DNA from 3 places in the Sediminibacillus dalangtanensis genome. Region 2 is predicted to be linked to each of the others. Evidence: riboswitches for the same ligand, from Rfam matches in the RefSeq annotation. Region 2 holds a riboswitch; each other region holds the start of a gene.
What was found. A riboswitch is a leader RNA that binds a small molecule or an ion and turns the genes downstream of it on or off. The one in region 2 is predicted to bind S-adenosylmethionine.
Positions count from the first base shown of each region.

Region 1: linked by a shared signal. The riboswitch ahead of metK (methionine adenosyltransferase) and the one ahead of ERJ70_RS01105 (iron-containing alcohol dehydrogenase family protein) in region 2 are both predicted to bind S-adenosylmethionine.
Region 3: linked by a shared signal. The riboswitch ahead of ERJ70_RS06520 (5-methyltetrahydropteroyltriglutamate--homocysteine S-methyltransferase) and the one ahead of ERJ70_RS01105 (iron-containing alcohol dehydrogenase family protein) in region 2 are both predicted to bind S-adenosylmethionine.

Region 1 is NZ_CP046956.1:2,614,923-2,623,065, forward strand. Features, by position in the region: gene ERJ70_RS13125 (gamma carbonic anhydrase) at 1-34, shown strand, start outside; gene ERJ70_RS13130 (C39 family peptidase) at 110-997, shown strand; gene asnB (asparagine synthase (glutamine-hydrolyzing)) at 987-2,891, opposite strand; gene ERJ70_RS13140 (hypothetical protein) at 3,071-3,340, opposite strand; gene ERJ70_RS13145 (LCP family glycopolymer transferase) at 3,520-4,398, opposite strand; gene ERJ70_RS13150 (sigma-70 family RNA polymerase sigma factor) at 4,382-4,915, opposite strand; gene ERJ70_RS13155 (hypothetical protein) at 5,037-5,297, opposite strand; gene metK (methionine adenosyltransferase) at 5,339-6,538, opposite strand; SAM riboswitch class I at 6,751-6,856, opposite strand; gene ERJ70_RS13165 (thiol-disulfide oxidoreductase DCC family protein) at 6,939-7,325, opposite strand; gene pckA (phosphoenolpyruvate carboxykinase (ATP)) at 7,501-8,143, shown strand, end outside.
Region 2 is NZ_CP046956.1:192,794-200,936, forward strand. Features, by position in the region: gene ERJ70_RS01090 (ABC transporter permease) at 1-163, shown strand, start outside; gene ERJ70_RS01095 (DUF4064 domain-containing protein) at 191-604, shown strand; gene ERJ70_RS01100 (carbon-nitrogen family hydrolase) at 665-1,459, opposite strand; gene ERJ70_RS01105 (iron-containing alcohol dehydrogenase family protein) at 1,491-2,579, opposite strand; SAM riboswitch class I at 2,672-2,773, opposite strand; gene ERJ70_RS01110 (family 43 glycosylhydrolase) at 3,005-4,165, shown strand; gene ERJ70_RS01115 (arabinan endo-1,5-alpha-L-arabinosidase) at 4,181-5,251, shown strand; gene ERJ70_RS01120 (ABC transporter substrate-binding protein) at 5,506-6,843, shown strand; gene arfA (arabinosylfuranosidase ArfA) at 7,181-8,143, shown strand, end outside.
Region 3 is NZ_CP046956.1:1,271,911-1,280,053, forward strand. Features, by position in the region: gene ERJ70_RS06495 (alpha/beta fold hydrolase) at 1-607, shown strand, start outside; partial or broken gene ERJ70_RS06500 (nucleotidyltransferase family protein) at 598-1,165, shown strand; gene ERJ70_RS06505 (HAD-IIIA family hydrolase) at 1,165-1,716, shown strand; gene ERJ70_RS06510 (class I SAM-dependent methyltransferase) at 1,796-2,350, shown strand; gene ERJ70_RS06515 (heavy metal translocating P-type ATPase) at 2,729-4,654, shown strand; gene ERJ70_RS06520 (5-methyltetrahydropteroyltriglutamate--homocysteine S-methyltransferase) at 4,672-5,802, opposite strand; SAM riboswitch class I at 6,170-6,274, opposite strand; gene ERJ70_RS06525 (alpha/beta hydrolase) at 6,442-7,392, shown strand; gene ERJ70_RS06530 (TetR/AcrR family transcriptional regulator) at 7,554-8,090, shown strand.

The DNA of each region.
Region 1 (8,143 bases), 1.7 Mb from region 2:
AGGACAATACTATAAAAACCAGCAGGAAAAATAACGTCTATTTGTCAAAATTGTCTCCTGTTTATTTTGTCGAAATGCGTTATTCTATAAACAGGAGGTGCAGTGTATCGTGTTATTATTTATCGGGGTTTTTGCCTTCCTGATGACACTCCTACTCAGTTATTTTCATCAAAAAGCAGCCATACAAACTTGGCAGCTTTTTTACAAGTCAAATGCATTGCTGTTTGCCCTATGCACCATTACTGTTTCACTGATCATTCTCTATAATAATCGGTACACATGGTTACCGGCAGCATCTGAATGGTTAAAAGAACAGGCAAATCCAGTACGAGCAGATGAATTGCCCACTGTTGAACTGGAGCCTGTTTTTCCTTTAATCGAACAATTTCAGCTTCCTGAGTCGGTTCATTTGGAGGTCCCCCAGATTATGCAGTATCCGGAACTGCCACGCGGATGTGAAGTCACCAGTCTGGCCATGCTTCTCCAATACAACGGTGTAGAGGTATCTAAGTTGAAACTGGCTGAACAAGTCGATAAAGATAAGACTCCTTTTCAGCAAACCGAAAAAGGCATCTACTTCGGCAATCCTTCCAATGGCTTTGTCGGGGACATGTATTCCCTGGACAAACCAGGCTTCGGTGTTTATCACCAGCCTATTGCCAGACTTGCGGAAAGATATCTGGGCGACCGGGTTCACGATTTCAGTGGAGGACATTTTTACGAGATTTTCAAATACCTCCATAACCGACAGCCAGTTTGGGTCATCACCAATACAACCTTTAAAAAACTGCCGGAAAAAGAATTTCAAACGTGGAATACGGAACAGGGTAGTATCAACATTACCATGAAAGAACATTCCGTCTTGGTAACAGGGTATGATGATTCGTACATTTACTTCAACGATCCTCTTGCTAAACAACAAAGAAAAGCACCCATCAACGCCTTCAAAGAAGCATGGGTGCAAATGGGAAAGCAAGCAATTACGGTTAAACCGTAAGCTTGCTTTTTGTTTGGTCTTCTTCTTGCAATTCTTCGAAAGAATACTTTCTTTCCACGTAAATTTGGTGCCATAACATGAACATCAAAACCGTCCAAATCTTTCTGCTGTAATCACCTTTGCCTTGGCAGTGATCCTCCAGAAGATTTTCAATATAGTCTTTATGAAGCAAGTGATCTGTCTCACTTTCAGCAATCAGATTTTTTGCCCAATCATAAAGTTCATCCTTCAACCAGTGGCGAATCGGCACCGGGAAACCAAGTTTTTTTCGGTCGAGTACGTGATCAGGTACGATGCCACGAGAAGCCTCACGCAAAATGCTTTTAGTGGTTCCATTAGCGATTTTCAAATCGACTGGAATTTCACTTGCAATCCGGAAAACTTCTTTATCCAGGAAAGGTACGCGTAACTCAAGGGAGTGAGCCATGGTCATTTTATCTGCTTTCAGCAAAATATCGCCGCGCAGCCATGTATGAATGTCGATGTATTGCATTTGGTTTACCGGATGTTCTCCAGCCACGTTGGCATAAAGCGGTTTCGTGATTTGCTGATAGTACAGATCAGGGTGATAGGCTTTCAGCAGCTGTTTTTTCTCCTCATCTTCGAACATTTTCGCGTTACCGATGTACCGATCCTTCAGCGGCGTAGTTCCTCGTTCCAAAAAGCTTTTTCCCCTTACTCCCTCCGGCAGAACAGATGCGACTCTGGAAAGCAAACCTTTGGCCGGTGACGGAATCGACTCGAACAACTTCAACGATTCCGGTTCACGGTAAATATTGTAGCCGCCAAACAGTTCATCAGAGCCTTCACCGGAAAGTACAACAGTGACATGCTTGCTGGCTTCTCTGCCGACAAAATAAAGCGGTACACATGCCGGGTCTGCTAACGGATCATCCATATGCCACATGATTTTCGGTAGTTTTTGGACATATTCCTCGGGAGTTATCGTATAAGAAATGTTTTCAACGTTCAGCTTTTCTGCCGTTTCTTTCGCTACATCCACTTCGGAATAGCCATCTCTTTCAAATCCGACCGAGAAGGTTTTGATATTAGGATTAAATTCCCTGGCAATGGCAACAATCAAAGAAGAATCTATCCCACCGGAAAGGAATGAACCAACCGGGACATCACTGCGCATATGGACATTGACAGAATCATACATGACATCCTGAATTCGTTTGATCCATTCGTTTTTCTCCATTAAGACCGGCGCGAACCGGGCATGCCAATAGCGCGTGAACTCGATCGGCTCGCCTGGCTTTTTGACAAAGAAATGGCCTGGTTCTACTTTTTTAACGCCCTCGGTCAATGTCATCGGCTCTGGAGCGAATTGAAAGCTTAAATAGTGCTGCAGTGCCGCGGTATCAACTTGTTCACTTTCCCTCATCATGGTGATGCTTTTTTTCTCGGATGCGAAGTATGTACCTTCGTCCATTTCACTGTAAAAAAGCGGCTTGATTCCGAAAGGATCTCTGACTCCGTACAGTATTTGCGTTTGCTTATCCCATATCAATACAGAAAACATCCCTCTTAGTTGTTCAAAAGCAGCTGTTCCATGCTCTTTGAACATAGCAATGATAACTTCCGTATCGGATTCGGTCGTAAAGGTGTATCCCTTTTCAGTCAACCGGTCACGCAGTTCGATATAATTGTAAATCTCTCCATTAAAAATCATCCAATAATGATCGTCATCATAATTGAACGGCTGCTGACCACTTTCTATATCGATTATGCTTAATCTTCTGAAACCAAGTGAAATATATTCATCATAGAAGTAACCCTCATCATCCGGACCTCTATGGGAAATTACATTATTTTGCTTTTGAAAGGTATTTTTGTTGTTTTGATCTGGTGCTTGAGGTTGGTTGCGGATCATTCCGATAAAACCACACATAATCTTGCCTCTCTTTCTATATGTTGACATCTTGTTAATTATAGCACAATCCAATTTTCAATACTAACCGAAAAATAGACAGAAAGTGCAATCAACAAAAAACCTGCCAAAAGACCCGGCAGGCTTCCATCATATCCTTCGGAAACCTGGATGGGTTTTCGGCAGTTTCTCCTACTCTTCTACCAAAAAATAAAAGGAAGCAAGGTAAGTGCCGCTATAGAAGCGAATGCTATCCCATAGGCAGCACCGTATCCCCAGCCCCAGCCAGGTCCATACAAAAACAACCCTGGGCCGCCGGGACCCGGATCTCCGACTCTGTCTTCAATCGGGCGGATGAACACTCGGTCCCTGTGCACTCTATCAATGATTCCCCGGTGAACAGTGCCATCTTGACAAGTAATTTTGACGGCTTCCCCAATATTTCTGTTGCACGTTTCGAAATGGCTCAAAGAATAACCTCCTTTGCCTGGCATCTAGAACATTTCTTAAGTTCTTCAATACGCCGGTTACAGCCATTATATGAAACCATCCCCCCTGCCCAATCGGGCGGTTGAAACAGAATGACAGCGGAAATTGAATTTCAGAACAGAGACCCATCCTATCTTTTCGATTTCTGGTTACTCGACCTTTAGTATCCGTTTCCAATATGCTGTTTTAGTTTAGTGGTCGTTGTTTCTATCGTATCTTGTTTAATCTTTATATAATAAATACCATTCATATGAGTTTCTTCTACACCATTCTCCAAGTCAACCACCTCTATTGGGTCCGTATTACTCTCTTCGATTTTGAAATGGGTGAGAACATCGCTCGGAATATTTGTTTCGCTTTCTTCAACGATCTTTTTTAGCTGCGAAAAGGTTAACTGTTCTTCCAGTAAATCTCCAAGCTGTATATGATTTGCCCTTCTTTCAGCCTCCGTTATTTCCAGTCCTCCATATATTTCTTCTTCTGAAAAAATGGAATAGTAATCAACAGATAAATCGAAAAGATTTGAGACTGTGGATGAGACAGCTTCAGGGGACGAATGAAAAGCATATGCGTGCATTAATTTATCCTCATGTTTTTTTTCTCCTGCAGCATTATATATTTCCACATAAGCATCTCTTGGAATCGGTACTAACTTTATGGTTTTCTCCGTACTGTTGTATGTTAATAAAATATGAACCGTCGTTCTCATATTATCATTCTCAGTTGAATCCTTTCCCATTAGTAAGACGGAAAATGAAGTACTTTCTTGCTCTTGCTCAGAGGCATGGTTTGAAAGTGGCTGTTTTATCCCGTCATTTTGATAAAATTTTGGTAAAAGAATCCCTATCAATAAAAGTACTGCAATGAAAGTGCCTAATATTGGACCGACAAAACGTTTACCAATGTAGAACAAAGAATCCCTTCGGTTACCTTTGTGTTTCCTATGGATTTTTCTAAGTGTTTCTATCCTGTCTTCTCTCGTAAACGTTAAATCATGATCATCTTCATATCTTGAAATTCGCTTAGTAAATTTCCCCATACACCTCAGCCTCCTCTAGTAAATTTTTCAGCCTTTGCTTTCCTCTCCTAAGTCTTGTTTTAACGGTGTTAAGATTCAAACCAGTTACTTCAGCTATTTCTGGGATGGATAAGTCTTTGTAATAATATAAATAAATAACTTCTCTGTAGCTTTCGGGCAAAGAGAACATAAGACTTTTCATCTCTTCAGATTCTGATTTTTTTATAACCTCATTTTCTGTTAAGGATGAAATAGATTTGATTGCATTCACAAACACACTTTTGGTTTTGACTTTCCGATAATGCCAACTCCTTAAATAATCCTTGCATTGATTGACGGTGATCCGGTATAACCATGTTTTGATGGTTGAATCATAACGAAATTTACCCAAGTTTTCATAACACTTAATGAAAGAATTTTGGACCATATCTTTAGCAGTTTCTTTATCTTTCACATAATTGAATGCTAATCTTACCAAATCATCCCCATGTTTTAACATTATCGCTTCTAAGAAATCTTCTTTTTCTCCTTTTTCCATAACTCCCCTCTTTTCCACCTTTCTTTGCTAACTCCACCTATAGACGATAGCCGAAATCGATTAGTTTCGGAATTAACCAGAAATTTTCTGCCTCTCCTCATCGGTAGAAAGGATTGTGGTATCAAAAATGCACAAACATCATACCCACCTCAATAAAGAAAAGCGCAAGCGCCTGTTCAAAGGAGTACAGGCTAAAGCCGCCACGTCCTGTGGCAACGCTTGCATGACCCACATCGTTTGGTCCTCCGACAAGCTTAAGCAAAGCACCTTGCCGGACCGGAATGTTTACCACCATTGATTCAAAAGAGAAATTGGTTACTTCACAGGTTAAAATAAAAATAAAAAAACCGAACGAGATCGAATAATTAAAATTTCGAATCATCGTTCGGTTTTTTACCCTTTTCAACTATGCTATTGTTACATTTACTGGTTCAAAAATTCATTCAAACTGTTTACCTTATCGGTCTTTTCCCAAGGAAATTCGATATCGGTTCTGCCAAAGTGTCCGTACGCAGCTGTGTTTTGATAAATAGGACGTTTCAAATCAAGCATCTTGATAATACCTGCTGGACGAAGGTCAAATAATTCCCTCACAGCTTTTACTAATTCATTTTCCGTTACTTTCCCTGTACCGAAGGTGTTAATCGATATGGATACTGGTTCTGCCACACCAATGGCGTAAGCAAGCTGGACTTCACAGGACTCGGCTAGTTCCGCTGCCACAATGTTTTTCGCAACATATCGTGCCGCATATGCAGCCGAGCGGTCCACTTTGGTGGCGTCCTTTCCGCTGAATGCGCCGCCTCCATGACGGGCGTATCCCCCGTAAGTATCAACAATGATTTTTCTTCCTGTCAAGCCGGCGTCCCCTTGTGGACCACCGATTACAAACCTGCCTGTTGGATTGATGAAATACTTTGTTTTCTCATCCAGAAACGCTTCCGGCACAATCGGCTTAATGACAAATTCTTTAATGTCCTGTTGAATTTGTTTGAGCTCGATTTCCGGATGATGCTGGGTGGAAATGACGATGGTATCCACTCTTACTGGTTTGTCATTTTCATCATATTCTACTGTCACCTGGGTTTTTCCATCCGGGCGCAAGTAAGGCAGAATGTTTTCCTTTCTGACATCTGACAGACGCTTACTTATTTTATGGGCGAGTGAAATAGGCAGCGGCATTAGCTCTGGCGTTTCATTATTTGCGTACCCGAACATCAGACCCTGGTCACCAGCACCGATTGCTTCGATTTCTTCATCGTAGCTTGTATCTTCGCGTGCTTCCAAAGCCTGATCCACGCCCCCCGCAATATCAGGGGACTGTTCATCGATCGCGGTCAGGACAGCGCAAGTTTCCGCATCAAAGCCATACTTCGCTCTCGTGTACCCAATATTTTTCACTGTCTTACGAACAATGCTTGGAATATCAACATAAGTAGTGGTAGTGATTTCCCCCGATACTAAAACCAGACCGGTAGTAACAGTTGTCTCGCATGCCACACGAGCATCTGGATCACTTGCCAAAATTTCATCTAAAATGGCGTCAGAAATCTGATCACAAATTTTATCGGGGTGTCCTTCTGTAACCGATTCTGAGGTGAATAATCGACGATTTGCAGTCATTCTGCTAAATCCTCCTTCATTTCATCAAATAATACGGAACCGCTCTTTCCTAGGTATGTTATTACAATTTCATTAAGCTGGTGAATTTCCATTCCCGTTAAACTGTTTTTTGTCATCTATACGAATAAAATCATGAGCGCATGGTATTTTACCTCTAATCAAACAAAAAACCTTTCCTTAATAAGGAGAAGGAAAGGAAAATGGCCTTTCTCATCTTATCGTCCAAGGTAAAACCTTGCATCAGGTTGGCACCTTTTCATCTGCATGATGGTTGCCGGGTTTCTTCGGGCCTGTCCCTCCGCCGTCTCTGGATAAGAGAGTATCCGTTCGCACTTTATCGTAACGAAACATGCCGGCAATGTCAATAAATTACCACCTTTTTGGTTGGAATTAACTTATGCTATTGAGGGAGTTTGCACACACCGTTGGTACACTTGTTTTTAAAAATACGATAACGGTTTTTGGCTATCAATCGGTACAGAGGGTCTCCTATCACTTCAGCATACGGCAGGTACATCAGGAATCCCAGCGGTGCAGTTAAAGGACAACGGACAAGCATAAATCGAACAGCTTGGTAACCTGTACTTATTTTCCCATCAGGCTTCACGAGATGGATTTCTCCCCTTATCACTTCCCGTTGTTTACTCGAAACGGTTTGCCTTTTTTCATATTCCTGTAGCGATAGCCATCGAAAAGCGCCAAACCAGTCCAGCAGCTTGATTACTTGTTTTGTCTGCCGGCACAAGTAACAATCGCCATCGTAGAGTACAATTGATTTACGTTCCATATTATCCCGCCTTTTTGAGCTTTTACTAGTCCCTTCCCTTTATTTTAACGAAAATAAAGCAATAGCGGAAATTTTAACGATCACCTTTCATTTTGTAAACCAGTATGTTATATATTAATCATTATGTTATACTATTCGTTATCAAGCTATCAATTTACACAAAGGAAGTGAGCAAGTGAACCCAACAAATGAAAGCGCTTCTAAATTGGGCAAAACGATCCTGCAGAACTGCCAATTCAATCTTTCTACAGAAGCACTGGTAGAAATCATCGAGAAACGCGGCGAAGGAACCATTACTGCCAATGGGGCCGTCAGCGTCACTACCGGAAAATATACCGGACGCTCTCCGAAAGACAAGTTCATTGTAAACGAAGGGGAAGCAGCTGAACAAGTTGACTGGGGTTCTATCAACAAGCCGATGGATAAAAACAGCTTTATCGCCTTGTATGAACGCGTCATGGAGCACCTTCGCTCCCAGGACACGCTTTTTCGCTTTACCGGCTGGGCAGGAGCTGATACAGACTACCGACTTCCGATTGAAGTCATCACCGAATTTGCCTGGCATAACTTGTTTGCCCGACAGCTTTTTATCCGGGAAGACAAAGAGACTGCCGGTAAACATAATGCGTTCACTGTCATTTCCGCTCCCACTTTCAAAGCAAATCCCAAAAGAGATAACACCAATTCAGAGGCTTTCATTATTATTTCTTTTGAAGAAAGAATCATCCTAATTGGCGGCACCGAATATGCAGGGGAAATTAAAAAAGCAGTTTTCTCCGTTATGAATTACTTATTGCCACAACAGGGAGTGCTCCCTA
Region 2 (8,143 bases):
TATTTTGTTTGCAAACACAAACTTGGAGCAGTATTTTAGAGGAACACCGTTGATTGAAGGCATGACGTTGTCATTTTCGATCGGTGTTCTGATCGTTTACTATGTTATTTTCATGGTCCTGTCCTGGTTGTTTTTCACAAAACGGGACGTAGCGGGACACTAAAGAATTCAAAAAGAGGAGGAATTGGAAATGAAACGAACGGCAGAAATTGTACTTGGGGTTATCGGGGCTATCCTGTATGCTCTTTTCACGTTTTTCGGGATAACGCTAATGACGTTGAAAAATAACGATGATTTTGTACAGGAAATGGAAAATATGTTTGCAGAACAGGGTATGGAGAATATGGGAAGCATCTCTGAAATGATTTCCGGCGGTAGCTGGTACTTGATCATTATTTCGCTGCTGGCCATTATTCTGGGAATTGTAGCCATCGTATTGTTGAAAGGCAATAAAAAGCCAAAAACAGCAGGAATCATGTTGATTATCACCGCTGTTTTGTCTTTCGTCTTGTTTATGGGAATGAGTCTGATTCCGGCAGTGTTGTACTTAATTGCTGGTATTATGGCCTTGGTAAGGAAGCCTAAAACAACGATAACGGCCTAAATAATGATATTATCACAAAGCCTGGATGCTATCCAGGCTTTATTTCTGCTTGAGATTCACTTATTTCAGTTTGTATAAGTCAGTCCGACGGTCGCTGTATATCGGAATGGTCGCTCTGATTTTCTCTACTTCCTCCAAATCAATGGTTCCCGTCAAAATCGTCTCCTCCAGCCCTGCTTCTGCAAGAACTTCTCCCCATGGGCCGATAATCATGGAATTTCCGCCAAACTCGTTATTAGGATCAGAACCGGAGCGGTTGCAGGCAACCACAAAGCATTGGTTTTCGATAGCCCTGCTGATCAGGAGAGCCCGCCAATGATCAATGCGCTGTTTCGGCCATTCAGCGACGACATAGAGAACCTTTGTGTCATCCAGCATGTGCGTCCGGATCCATTCCGGAAAACGGATATCATAGCAAATAACCGCTGCACTCTTTTGGTTTTCCAATACAAAAGTTCCGTCGCTGTTTCCTTCTATTAAATATTTTTCCTCGTCCATCAATCGGAACAGATGCGCTTTGCTATATTGCTTGATAATATCCCCTGTCCGGGCAACTACTAGCAAGGTGTTGCTTGTCGCTTCGTCCACTCGATTGGCTACCGAGCCTGCTATCATATTAATGTCCAGTTCCTTTGCCAATCTGCTCAGAAATGCAATCGTCACATTGGCATCTTCATCAGCGATTTCATCGAGGCGTGTCAAGTCATATCCAGTTGTCCAAAGCTCCGGCAGCAGAATGGTATCTGGTGCTCTTTTCTCCACCGCTTCTCTAATTAGTTCTTCCGCATGCCGGAAATTGGTTTGCGGATCACCGAAAGCGATGTCCATTTGGATTAGTGCGTAGGTCTGCTTCATGAATGGTCCGGTCCCCTTTCCTTATTGCCGATTACGGAGCCGCATTCTCCAGCCACTGTTCCAGCTGTTGAATGCCGTCTGCCACCTGATGTGTTTCCGTTATATTCATCAAATGAATCGACTCTCCCGGCGCTGTCGCGGCAGCGGCAATCGTTTCTATTGCACCCTTCCGTTCCGGTTCAATGCCTAAATCGGACAAGCTTGTTGGCAGCCCCAGCTCCCGATAATGCGGAAGCAGTCTGTTGATTTCATCCGGTCGCCCTTCTAACGCTAATTGAACCAAAATACCATAGGCAACTTTGTCTCCGTGCAGAATCGAATGGGTTTCCGGCAAGTGGGTTAATCCATTGTGAATGGAATGGGCCCCTGAAATGCGTCCGTATTGATCCCCGAAACCTCCCACCATTCCTCCGGCCATAATGATGGTTTCAACCGTCCGTTTAAATGAATCAGTGACCGAACCGGCTTTGAGTGCCTTCAGTGCTTCCGTGCCTTCTGTAAGCAAAGTATCCCGACAAAGGCGGGCAGCCTGCAACGCGATTTCTAAGGGAATCGCTTTTGTCGGAAGATCGCGTGTTAGTACGTCAGCCTCATACCATTTGGCGATAGTATCCCCGATTCCTGCACGTAAAAAGGAAGATGGCGACTCGATCAGTATGTTCGGCTCCACGAGCACCATCCAGGTGCTTCGAGGAAAAACAATGTATTCTTCGAAGTTCCCCTCCTGGTCATAAAATACGCTAAGCGGTGTCCAGGCTGCACAGTTCGAGGCCAAGGTCGGGATCAAAATCACTGGCAGTCCTGTTTGATTTCCGGCTGCTTTTGCCAAATCCAGAACTTTCCCCCCGCCTACTCCGATAATGAACTCGGAATTTTCCTTAAGAGCTGTTTTGCCAATCCGGCCGGCTTCTTCATGGGTGCATTCATGATGATAAGATAGGTAGGTCAGCGGCACTCCGGGATCGACAAAGTGACGCTTCGCTGCTTCCCATGATTTCACGCCATGCAGCAGCAGCCCGCGGGAAAATCGTTGTTCCGCAATTTTTTTAGGAAGTAATTCCAATACCCCTTGATAACAATGATAGATGGCAGGAGCACCTTGCACTTGGATTGAACTCAATGTAAGCACCTCGCTTTCTATTAATATAACAATAATCCATCTCCATATAAAAACCTCTTCCACAAAAGGAAGAGGTTGCGTGCCGGCTCTTCCTCTTATCTTGCAGCAGTGCTGCAGGATTTAGCACCGTGTGAGTCTATTCACCGGTTGCCGGGCTTCGCAGGGCCATTCCCTCCACCTTCTCTTGATAAGAGTATAAGATTCTCTATAGATGCTTGCATTATCCCACCACGAGTACATCCTGTCAAGAAAGGCTGTTGTTCCTGCTCTATTGTAATGCCTGTAAAGTTCTAGCCAGAAGACTGTAAGAGTTGGCATCATTTCTACTTGTAATACGTAAGTACGTATAAATGTATATTAACTAAAATATCATAGTTGTACGTATGAATAACCGAGTGTATAATGGAAAAAGAAGGAGGGAGAAAATGAAAAATCCAACAGTGGAATCGTTTACAGTTGAAACGAAAACAGGAATGGAACCGGTTTTACCCGGAACAGTGAAATTGGAGATGGAAGGAGGAGTAACCGGGGATTTTTGTGTACAGTGGGAGACGATAACTGAAGAAATGTATTCCACCCCAGGATGGCATACCATTCACGGAAAAATAGTTGAGTCATCGTTTGTCAACCCATTGATTGAACAACGAGCAGACCCTTATATACTTAAACATACAGATGGCTACTATTATTTTACCGGTTCCTATCCGCTTTATGATCGGATTGTTTTAAGAAGAGCAAAGACAATCGAAGGGCTTCGGACTGCGGAAGAAACAGTAATCTGGAGAAAACATGAAAGTGGGATAATGTCAGAGCATATTTGGGCTCCGGAAATACATTTCATTGATGGAAAATGGTATATGTATTTTGCAGCCGGTGATCAAGAGGATATATGGGCGATTCGTCCGTACGTTCTAGAGTGTTCAGACGCCAATCCATTAGAAGGTGAATGGGTCGAAAAAGGAGCAATAAACACCGATTTCCAAAGCTTTTCACTCGATGCTACAACTTTTGAGCATCACGGAGACCGCTATCTTGTTTGGGCGCAAAAGGTAAACAATGATACCATTTCCAACCTCTATATTGCGAAGATGAAAAATCCCTGGACTATCGTGGGACCGCAAGTCTTACTGGCCACACCGGAATTTGAATGGGAGCAACAAGGGTTTCATGTAAACGAAGGCCCTGCGTTTCTTGAACGGAATGGGAAAGTATTTATTGCCTATTCAGCAAGCGCTACAGATGACCGCTATGCGATGGGACTGCTTTCAGCAGAATCGGACAGTGACCTTCTTAAGAAAGAATCTTGGTATAAAGAAAAAGAGCCTGTTTTTCAATCATCAGAGGTAACCGGGGAATATGGACCAGGTCACAACAGTTTCGTTGTAGATGATAAGGGGATTGACTTCATTGTCTATCATGCTCGTCCATACAAGCACATCACTGGGAATCCTCTATATGACCATAATCGCCATGCAAGAGTACAACAGTTGTTTTGGGAAAAGGACGGGAAGCCTTATTTTGGGATTCCTGGCCAAAAAGTGACGTTGCCTACTGACACTGTGCAGGCCAGGCTTTACGTGAGATAAAAAGCAGGAGGTTACATGGTGAAAAAAAGAATCGTTTTATTCATGATGGCTTTGTTTGTTCTCGCGGCGTTTTCCTATGGAGTTGAAGATCAGAGCGATGGACAGGTTGTGGTGGCAAATGGAAAGCCGCCCGTTGGTAAAGTGCCGATGTCAGGAGATATTGGGGATTACGTCGAAGGGGTGGTCGATGACCCTGTTCATGATCCGGCTTTATTTAAAGATAACGGCACCTATTATGTCGCTTCCACGGGTATCGCCAGAACCCCGGACGACCCGGGCGGTATATATTTGCGAAAGTCGAACGGAACTATAGGCGGCCCCTGGGAAGCTATCGGAGAAGTACCAGCACCCGATTGGGTGCAGTCGTATGGAGTAAGTCATTTATGGGCACCTGACGTTGTGAAAAAGGGGAATACCTTTTATTTATATTATGCTGTTTCCACTTTTGGTACGAATCGTTCTGCAATAGGTGTTGCCACAACACGTACTCCTGAAGATCCTGAAAGCTGGATAGACAAGGGGCCGGTACTGACTTCTACTCCGGGGCAGGAGCAGTATAACGCGATTGACCCCATGGTATTTCATGACAACGGAAAGTGGTGGTTGGTGTTCGGTTCCCATTTCAGCGGTATCCATTTGCAAGAGTTGCAGAATATGACAACGCCGACAGGACCAGTATATACACTGGCAAGCAGAGCATCAACAACTGAACATAATGCCATTGAGGCACCAACTATTTTCAAAAAGGGCGATTACTATTACTTGGTTACCTCCTGGGATCGTTGCTGTGCAGGACTTAGCAGTACATACAAAATTGCTGTCGGACGATCCGAGTCGATTACAGGGCCATACGTTGATCAAAATGGTGTCCCTTTGATAGAAGGAGGAGGAGAAGTGATCCTGGGAAATCTGGACAACCAAATCGGTCCGGGCGGCCAGGACTTTCTGAAAGACAGAGGTATTGATTATATGGTTCATCATTACTATGACGGAAATGCTGGAGGAATTATCCGTATGCAGATATGGGGAGTTTCCTGGCGTGATGGATGGCCATATTTAGAAAAGAAGCCTTCGAAAAGCTCTTGAGAGAAAATTATACGTATAAGTTACCCAGAATATCGACCAAACTTATTGACGAGTTATTGGAAAGGTGCTAATATTCAGATAAACGAAGAATACTTGATGGAGTTGGGTGCCTCTGAAAGCTTGTAATAAAAGTAAAATGTATGCGTTATCATATTGTTCATACAAGTTAAGTCATTGGTAACGCAGCCAGTCATTTCAGCGATTTTTTATGTGTAGAAATGTAAGCGATTTAAAAAGGGGAAGGGGATAAAAAAATGGAAAAAAAGACTTTGTTATCCATCATTATTGGACTGATTGTTCTTTTACTCGCCGCGTGCGGTGGGGGAGGGGAAGAGGCCTCTGGAGAAGCGGAAGAGACAGAAGTGATAGGTGGTGATTTGGAAGGTGCTACAGAGTTGACCTATTGGACGTTTGTCGGTCAGCACGTTGACTTATTTAGGGATGCTGCGGAAAGATGGAATGAAGAAAATCCGGATAGGCCAATCAAACTTGTGGCAGAAACGTATCCTTATGACCAGATGCATAACAATCTTCTTCTTTCGCTACAATCAGGAAAGGGTGCTCCGGATATTGCAGACATTGAATTAGGACGTTACGCGAACTATATGCAGGGAGAACCGCAGCTTGAACCAATGAATGAGTATATTGAGCCTGTACTGGATCAAGCAGTTACTTCACGTTTTGAATTGTATGCGAAGGATGGAAACTACTATGGTGTTCCCACACATGTGGGCGCTACGGTGATGTATTACAATACAGAAATCATGGAGGAAGCCGGGGTAGATATTGATTCGATTAAAACGTGGGACGATTATGTCGAAGCAGGAAAAAAAGTAACGGAAAATACAGATGCTGTTATGTGGAATGTTGGTACAACTGATTTTCTGATGGATTTTTGGCCAATTGTTTCGCAGAGAAATTCCGATTTTTTCAATGAAAATGGAGACGTAACGATTGATAACGAGGTCAATACAGAGACGCTGCAATTTTTGCATGATGTAATCTATAAGGAAAAAATTGCGGAAATAACACCGGGTGGAATGAACCAGTCTGAAGAATTTTATGGATACATGAACGATGGTGGTGCTGCGTCAATTCTTGCTCCTATTTGGTATATGGGAAGATTTATTGACAGCATGCCTGATTTGAAAGGTAAGATAGCAATCCGTCCAATGCCTGCCTGGGAAGAAGGCGGCAACCGTTCCGCAGGAATGGGTGGAACAGGTACAGTAGTTACCAACCAGTCAGAGGACCCGGACCTGGCCAAGGAATTTTTAGCATACGCGAAGCTCTCGGAAGAAGGCAGTGAAAAGTTGTGGACAGTGCTTGGTTTTGATCCTCCGCGCTGGGACGTTTGGGAAAGTGAAGTAGTACGCGAAGACAACAAGTACTATGATTACTTTGGTGATAATATTTTTGATGTCCTTCTGGATGTCCGCGATGAAATTAACACATTGAATATTACAGAAAAAACGCCGGATGTTGCTACAGAATATAACAGTAACACTGCGGAAAATGTGCTGCGACAGCAGTCGAAGAGTCCAGAGGAAGGTCTGAAGGATTTAGCAGAGTATGTAAGGCAGCAACAATAAAGTAAAGGCGTAAAAGGGAAGCATGGCAAAAAGGGCTCTGCTTCTCTTTTTTATTGGAAAGGTAAAACATTGACGAAAACCCTCACCTTTTATTTGAAAAGTAAAAAAACTGTTGATAAATTCAATCCATTTAGGTATACTTTATATAACTTATACGTACATATTATAAATAATAGTGATGTTTTTATTAGACGTTCGTATAATACGCAAACAAACTTCCTTTTTGCAGACACTATTGGAAGCGTATTCAGAACGAGGGATAATCATTTCATCACCCGCTCTATGGATAAGATCAGTTAAAGGAGTGAGTAAAGTGGCAGATAAATGGAAGGCAAGCATGATACTGGATAAAAGTTATCAAATCGCTAAGGTAGATAACCGGATTTATGGATCGTTCATTGAACATTTAGGACGTGCGGTTTACGGAGGAATCTATGAGCCTAGTCATCCGGAAGCAGATGAACAAGGATTTCGCCGGGATGTAATGGAATTAGTAAGGCAGCTACAAGTTCCCATTGTAAGATATCCAGGGGGAAATATGGTATCCGCCTATAATTGGGAAGATGGTGTGGGACCTAGAAAAGAACGCCCGCGGAGATTGGAGTTAGCTTGGAGAACGATTGAAACGAACGAAATGGGGACCAATGAATTTGCTGATTGGGCTGCAAAGGTAAATGCCGAAGTAATGATGGCGGTTAATCTCGGTACTCGCGGGGTAGATGCAGCAAGGAATTTAATTGAATACACAAATCATCCTGGCGGTACGTATTGGAGCGAATTAAGAAAGCAACATGGTTATAAAGAGCCACATAACATCAAAACCTGGTGTTTAGGAAACGAAATGGACGGTCCGTGGCAGGTCGGCCAAAAAACACCTTATGAATATGGAAGAATTGCACAAGAAACCGGAAAGGCAATGAAACTAGTCGATCCGACCATTGAATTAGTAGCATGTGGAAGCTCCAATTCAAGCATGCCTACGTTCCCTGAGTATGAAGCGACTACCCTGGATCTCGCTTATGAACAAATAGACTACATTTCTTTACATCAGTACTATGGAAACAGATCAAACGATACGGCAAACTATTTGGCCAAAAATCTGGATATGGACAACTTTATCAAAACGGTGATCTCAACTTGTGATTATATAAAAGCAAAGCATCGAAGCAAGAAAACAATCAACTTAAGCTTCGATGAGTGGAATGTCTGGTACCATTCCAACGAGGCGGACAATTTGATTGAGCCTTGGTCTGTAGCTCCTCCCCAGTTGGAAGACATCTATAACTTCGAGGATGCATTA
Region 3 (8,143 bases), 1.1 Mb from region 2:
CGGCGGTTTATGTATGCAGCATTTCGCCAAAGCCTATCCCGAGAGGATATGTGGTCTCGTTTTGGTCGACTCTTCTTCGGTTGATTACCAACTGCTTGATGAAGTCGAGATAGAAGATGATGAAAATTCGAACGATGCCTGGAGAAAGAAATGTGCGTATTACGCCCGTTTAACAAGCAGAGAATTAAGCAATGAACTGACTGCCTGGATAGAAGAGGTTCCGGAGGGCGTTCCTCCTGGGAAATGGAGAGATTTTTTATGCAATCCTGGTTTATTTAAGGCCATGTCAGAAGAAATTCAATCGATGCCAGATGATGTGGTCAAGATAAAGTCAATGGGTTCTTTTCCTGAAATTCCCTTGACAGTTATCGTACGTGATACTGATCTATCGGTTCGAGAGATGGTGGAAAAAGAGGGATTGAACGATTCAGATGCGCGAGATGTAGAGGATATTTGGCAAACAATCGTCTTCAATCAGACAAAGTTGACGACAAACGCTACTTTTGTACGAGCGAAAAATGCCAGTCACGACATTCATCTGGACAGACCTGACCTCCTTGTGGAAACCACCATGGCAATGTTGAAAGAAGAGGGGAAATGGAGATGAAAACAGAAGGCGATATTATCCAGCTGATTGAGGAAGATAGCTGGATGATGGACATTATCCATGCAGCTGCAACACTTCGTTTGCCAGATTGGTGGGTGTGCGCTGGATTTGTCCGGGCGAAAATTTGGGACACTTTGCATCAAGTTAATAAGCGGACACCTCTTTCCGACATCGATGTTATTTTCTTTGATTCAACACGATCTGAAGAAGAGTACGAGAAGCGATTGGAGCAACAGCTATCGTGCTGGCATCCCATGGTCGGTGAAAAATCAGGCGCGGATGCATCTAATCAATGGACTTCCCCCCTATACATCCTCAGTGGATGCAATGGCTAACTTCCCGGAAACTGCCACAGCTATCGGTGTGAAAATTAATGGGTATGGAGATATTGTCATGGCTGCTCCGCATGGAATAGAGGATGTAGTAAATCTGGAAGTGAAACCATCCCCAAGATTTTTGTCCGATAAAAGGCTTCTGAAGCTATTTGAACAACGAATGAAAAGCAAAGAGTGGAAACGGAATTGGCGTAACGTAACCATTTATAAGGGGGATGCTTGATGAGTGAAATTGATGCTGTTTTTATCGATCGGGATGGAACGCTTGGAGGTGATGACACCGTCCAGTACCCTGGTACATTTGAATTGTTCCCATATTCTTTTGAAGCTATAACACGCTTGAAGGAGGCTGGTATATATGTGTTTTCTTTTACAAATCAGCCGGGCATTTCAAGCGGAAGAGCTACTTTAGAAGAATTTAGAGAGGAGTTGAACCGTTTCGGTTTTACGGATGTATTCATCTGTCCTCATAAGCCAGAAGAAAATTGTCATTGTAGAAAACCACAGCCAGGGATGCTGCGTGCCGCAGCTGCAAAATACAAAGAATTGGATTTGGAAAAATGTGTGGTTATCGGTGATCGGTGGAGCGATATGGCTGCGGCAGATAAGGTGAATGCAACGAAAATCCTTGTAAAAACGGGTGCGGGGAAGACTACTCTGATAGATTCTTCGAAAATTGATTATGCAGCAAATAATCTAAAGGATGCGGTGGAGTGGCTATATCAATCTTTTGATTTAAAAAAACAATCAGTACTTAAAGTAGACGATGCCTAACAATCTTATCATTTCCCAAAACTCATTAGCTTTTTGTTTGAAAGGTTTCTGATGTCAGGGCTAGAAAGAAGGGGGAAAAGTGGCTGATCAAGAAAAAAACATTGTCATAGGAGCGGGAGAGTACCACAACAATCCAGGCTGGATACATACACAGGAAGAGGAACTGAATTTGCTAGAAGAAGAAGGGTGGCGAAAAAAATTTGCTCCCGGCTCGGTTTCTGCCATTTTGGCAGAGCACGTTTGGGAACATCTTAGCTTTGAGGAAGGAATAATAGCAGCTGAAATATGCTACCGATACTTGCGTCCTGGAGGCTATGTCCGGTGTGCTGTACCTGACGCCAATTTCCGGAATGAAGAATATCAAATAGGAGTACAAGTAGGCGGTCCCGGGTTTCCGGATCACCCGGCTGCCTCCCACAAAATTGTACATGACTATAAGAGTTTATCGAAAATGTTTCAAGCAGCTGGGTATGATGTGAAGTTGCTGGAATTTTGTGATGAGCTGGGGGATTTTCATTACAAGCAATGGGATGAAAAAGCCGGGTTCATCTATCGATCAAAACGGTTTGATCATCGCAACCAAAATGGACAGCTGGGATTCGTGTCTTTGATAGTGGATGCGATTAAGCGGTAACCCTGCGCTCCTTGAAAGCGGGAGACGGATCAGCCAGTACATAGAATGCGATATTGCCAAGAGAAATAATTTGTCGGTGGATTTTTCGCTTTAGGAAAAATTCGCCGTGTTAAGCTGTCTGCAGCAAAAATGCTGCAGGCGGTTTTTTTTCTTTTTTAGATGAAATAGTGAATTGTAAAGCCCGAACTCTATCCAATTAATCTAAATAAAATAGGGAGTAAACAAGCAGTTGTGATTAACAGACAGAACGTGTTGCTCCCGATTTTAAAATAATGGTAGTTTAGGCTTGATTTCCTCTCGGAATTATTTATAATTAAAGTTAAATAATAATTATTATAATGTGATAAGATTTATTAAGAATGAGAGGAAGTGTTGGAGATGAGCTCCGAAGTCGTTGATGCGGGAACTGCAAAGGAAAAAACAGCATGCACTCCCATCAGCAAATTAGTTGATGGAATGATATTGCACGGTGAACTTATAGCGGCTATCATCAGTGGCCTGCTCGTGTTGACGGCCTGGTCGATGGAGGATAAAATAACGGAGCCATTGTACATTTTTCTGCATCTTGCAGCGTTTTTGATCGGCGGATTTGCAAAAGCGAAGGAAGGCATAATCGAAACCATTCAGGACAGGAAACTGAATGTCGAAATGCTGATGGTATTTGCTGCAATAGGCTCAGCGGCAATAGGTTACTGGACAGAAGGAGCCATTTTGATTTTTATCTTTGCTTTAAGCGGGGCTCTGGAGACTTATACGATGAATAAAAGTCAAAAGGAGCTTTCCGGCTTAATGGATTTGCAGCCGCAAACAGCGGTGCGGCTTGTAAACGGAAAAGAAATGGCAGTAGCGGTTTCGGAATTGGCGGTGGGTGATCTTGTTTTCATTAAAGCAGGAGAAAGCGTACCTGCAGATGGACAGATAAGCAGAGGAAGCACTTCGTTGGATGAGTCAGCGATAACTGGTGAAGCATTTCCGGTGGAAAAACAGAAAGGTGACAACGTATTTGCCGGTACAATCAATCTGAATGGCGCCATTACTGTTGAAGTCAGCAAACCTGCTGATGAGACACTGTTCCAAAAAATCATCTATCTAGTCCAATCTGCTCAGAGTGAAAAGTCACCATCCCAGCTTTTTATCGAACGATTTGAAGGTTCTTATGTGAACGTAGTCTTGCTTGCTGTTCTATTGATGATGGTGATTCCCCCTTTTGTAATTGCTTGGAGCTGGCAGGAAACGATTTATCGTGCCATGGTGCTCCTGGTGGTAGCTTCACCGTGTGCATTGGTCGCTTCCATCATGCCGGCGATGCTATCATCGATTTCCAAAGGTGCCCGAAGCGGTATTCTGTTTAAAGGCGGAATCCATCTGGAAAAACTGTCCCGAATCAAGGTTGTAGCCTTCGATAAGACAGGTACGCTGACAGTAGGGCATCCTCACGTTACCGATGCTTATTTCCGTGATGACGATGTGAGTATTTTAGAAAATATCCGGGCGATAGAAGCGAACTCCAATCATCCCTTGGCTCAATCGATTGTACGATATGCAGAATCACAAAAATACTTCCCGAAGTCTTTACCTGAACAAGTAATCGAGGAACGCGGCCACGGGATTAAGGCAGTATTGGGAGAATCGAGTTGGAAAATAGGCAGTGCTGAATTTGTCGGAAGCGAAGAGGCAGCCGAATTTCAAGGAGGAATTGCCGGTCGGTTGGCTGCAGAGGGAAAGACGGTTGTTTTTGCTGCCGACGAGAGGGGGATCGCTGCAGTGATAGCCCTCAAAGACACGGTTAGACCGGAAACGGCTGCGGCATTAAAAACATTGCAAAAAAATGGCATTACGACCGTTATGCTGACCGGGGACAACGAAAAAACTGCTGCAGCAATAGCAGCGGAATGTGGAATCGATGATTTTAAGGCAGCGTGTCTGCCTGATGAGAAGTTAACTTATATCGACCGATTGAAAGATCAGTATGGAACGGTCGGCATGGTCGGTGACGGCATCAATGATGCACCCGCCCTGGCCACGGCTAATGTGGGAATAGCCATGGGGGCAGGTACCGATGTGGCACTGGAAACAGCAGATATCGTCTTGATGAAAAATGACTTAAGCAAGATCGCCGACGCTGTATCGCTTTCTCGGCGAATGAACAGGATCGTTAAACAAAATGTTTTCTTTTCTGTTGCTGTCATTCTGTTATTGATCATGACCAATTTTCTGCAGCTTCTCGATTTGCCATTAGGAGTAATCGGCCATGAAGGCAGTACGATTCTGGTTATTTTAAATGGGCTGCGGCTTTTGCGCTAGCTGGCAGTCTCCGATTGTCAGCTATGCCAGACTTCATCCGCAATGTTTATAATGTGCTTTAATTTCGCCCACTGTTCTTCTTCTGTCAGCAGGTTTCCTTCTTCTGTTGAGGCAAAACCGCATTGCGGGCTCAAGCATAGCTGATTTTTGTCTACATATTCCGCAGCTTGTTCGATGCGTTTCTTGATCAACTGTTTGTCCTCTAAATTACCGTGTTTGGAGGTGACCAGTCCTAAAACAATTTGCAAATCTGAACGATTGACAAAACGTAGTGGCTCGAATCCACCGGAACGATCGTCGTCATATTCAAGAAATAGACCGTCTACATCCAAACCGCCGAAAATCACTTCAGAAACAGCGTCATAACCACCAGAAGCGGCCCAGGTGGACTGATAGTTTCCCCGGCAAATGTGCATGGTAATGATCAGGTCATCTGGTTTATCGGCAATAGATTCGTTGATACATCGGGCAAAAAAGCGGCTGAGTTCGTCTGGGTCCTGTCCATTTTCACGTATCCGCGCACGTCCGTCTTCCGAGAAGAACAACGACCAGGATGTGTCATCGAGTTGTAAATAGCGACAGCCGGCATCATAAAAAGTTTGGATCGCTTTTTTGTACGCAGTGGTTAAGTCAGCGAAAAAGACTTCCTGGTCTTCATAAGGAGAGTATTCCAGTTTTCCGCGGAAATACAACATGTTGGGACTCGGTATCGTCATTTTGGCGGTATGGTCTCCGGCTATGTTATGTAAAAATTTATAATCTTCCACCATTGGATGCTCGCTGAAATTGACTTTTCCTGTGATTTTAATTCCGCGTGCTTTCGTTTTTGTACCATGGAATTGAATACCGCTTTCCGGTACGTAAGCTTCTACGCCATCAAGTTGCTCCAGAAAGTCGAAGTGCCACCAGGAACGGCGGAATTCTCCGTCTGTCACAGCCTGAAGACCCGCCTGTTTTTGTTTTTCCACTGCCCGGATAATCTCCTCGTCTTCCACGTTTCGAAGTTGTTCTGCTGTTATTTCTCCATTTTGCCGTTGCAAACGTGCCTGTTTAAGCCTTTCCGGACGCAGCAAGCTGCCGACATGATCTCCCTTAAACGGTGGGGTAGGAAGCACGTTTACAGGTTGGTCAAATTGATTTTTTTCCATAAGAATCTTCCTTTCAACTAGTGAGTTAATGTTGGTTCCTAATGATGGTGCTTTTGCATAAAGATAGTAACGTAGATTGGGATTGTGCTTGATTTCCTTCTGTTTGAACAAGGTTAACCAATCGCTCCAGCACAATAGTTATTTGTTTGTTGGAGGCGCCTGTTTCAAGAAACACTATGCATCCTTTTCCCATAGTTGGAAAACAGTACGCAGACTATCATCGCAGGTATTTCCACAGCATGATACTAGCACCCAACTTGTAAAGGAAAGCTGGAAATCACTTTTACCGGTTTTCCTCCACTTAAAAGTGCAAGCCAAAAAAACAAAAAAGAGTCTTCTAAGAAGAAGGCTCTTTTAATCCACGTTCTTCTTATCTGCTAGACACATATGTCTACTGGATTTAGCACCATGCCGAATTTGGCTGGTTGCTGAGGTGTCTTCGGGCCAGTCCCTCAACCTCTCTTGATAAGCGCTTTATTCAATTTGCATGATTAATTGTCATTAACCATACACTAAATGAAAAAGAAACACAACAGAATTTTTCAAATTTTCATTGCTGCAATAAAATGAATGCGCTTCCAATTTATTTCCGCTATAATGATAAAAAGATAGTTAAATAGATTTATAAGAGGGGATGGAATGAAAAAGAGAATAGGTTGGATTACCGGTGGCATTGTGGTTCTGCTAACAGTTGCGCTTCTGGGTGGAAGTAATTATTTTTATAACCAGGGAGTCAATCGGGGGGAACAAGTCGAACTTTATAGCGAAGAGCCACCGGTGTTGCCGAGTAGCGAGGCAGACCGTAAATTGTTGGCAGAAGCGCAGGACTGGTTTGCCGCTAAGAAACTCAAAGAATTGGAAATGACATCCTATGATGGATTGAACCTAAAGGCTCATTATTTGCAAAATCCGCAAGAGTCCGGGAAAGCAGTTATACTGGCACATGGCTATCGAGGTTATGGGCAGCAAATGGGTGACCTAGCCAAATTTTATTATGATCATGGATTTTCGATTCTTATGCCGGATGCACGTGGCCATGGGGAGAGCGAAGGGGATTATATCGGTTATGGCTGGCACGATCGCCTGGATTACCAAGGATGGATAAAACGGTTAATCGATGATTATCGAATGGATAGCATCTTTTTGCATGGTAATTCAATGGGAGCCGCATTAGTATTGATGACCAGCGGAGAAGATTTGCCTTCTCAAGTAAAAGGAATTATTGCGGATAGTGGATATACGGATGTAAGTGAGGAATTGTCTCATCAACTTCGGCATTTGTATCATCTGCCTGCTTTTCCCTTGATATCTATCACTAGTGGTATGACTAAACTTCGCGCTGGTTACTGGTTTGGCGAGGCTTCGGCCATTGAGCAGGTCAAAGACAACACCCGGCCGTTGTTTATTATACATGGCGACCGGGATGAACTCGTCCCCACCGAAATGGCGCATCGATTGTACGAGGCAGCCGATAGCGAAAAACAGTTGTGGATCGTACCGGGAGCTGGGCATACGGATGCTTACGCCGCTGCGACTGCCGAATTTCAAAAACGATTGGAAGCATTTATCGAGTCGGCTCTTGGTTTCTGAAACGGAAAGAATTTTCCTCTTTAACGAAAGGCATCTTTGTCAGGATTGTAAGCGTTTTTGGCAAAGAGGAGAGTTTAGTTATAATAAAAATATATTTGAAACGATACCGTCCAGGTTGTATAGTAAAGGGCATAAAATATGATAATCAAGAGGAGATTTTCATGGGCAGACATTCTAGAAAAGTAGAAATACTTACTGCTGCATCCAAAATCGTCAGCGAACGAGGGATATTTAATCTGACCTTGGAAGCTGTTGCGGAGGAAGCTGGTATCAGTAAGGGAGGATTATTGTACCATTTTCCTTCCAAAGAAGCCCTGGTAGAAGGAATGGTGGAACACTTGACCAATAACTATCGGGAAAAAATCGCCAACAATGCAGAAATGGATCCGGAAGAAAAAGGGCAGTGGGTGCGTGCCTATGTAAACGTCACTTTTAATCAAGTATATCAAAATAAAGACATGAATGCCGGATTGCTGGCAGCAAAGGCGGTCAATGAAAAACTGCTTGATCCCATTCGGGAACTGTATGCTGAATGGCAGCAGGAAATTGAAGAGGATGGGATTGATCCCGTAAAGGCAACCATTATCCGTCTTGCTTCAGATGGTATCTGGCTGGCGGAGTTATTTGATATTTACCATATCGAGCAGGAGAAAAAGGAAGAGGTTTACAAGACACTATTAGAGTGGGCCGACGAATAAGGTTGCTCCCTTTATTTAAAAAAACACTGTTAAAGGATTGTCAGGGTTATCTT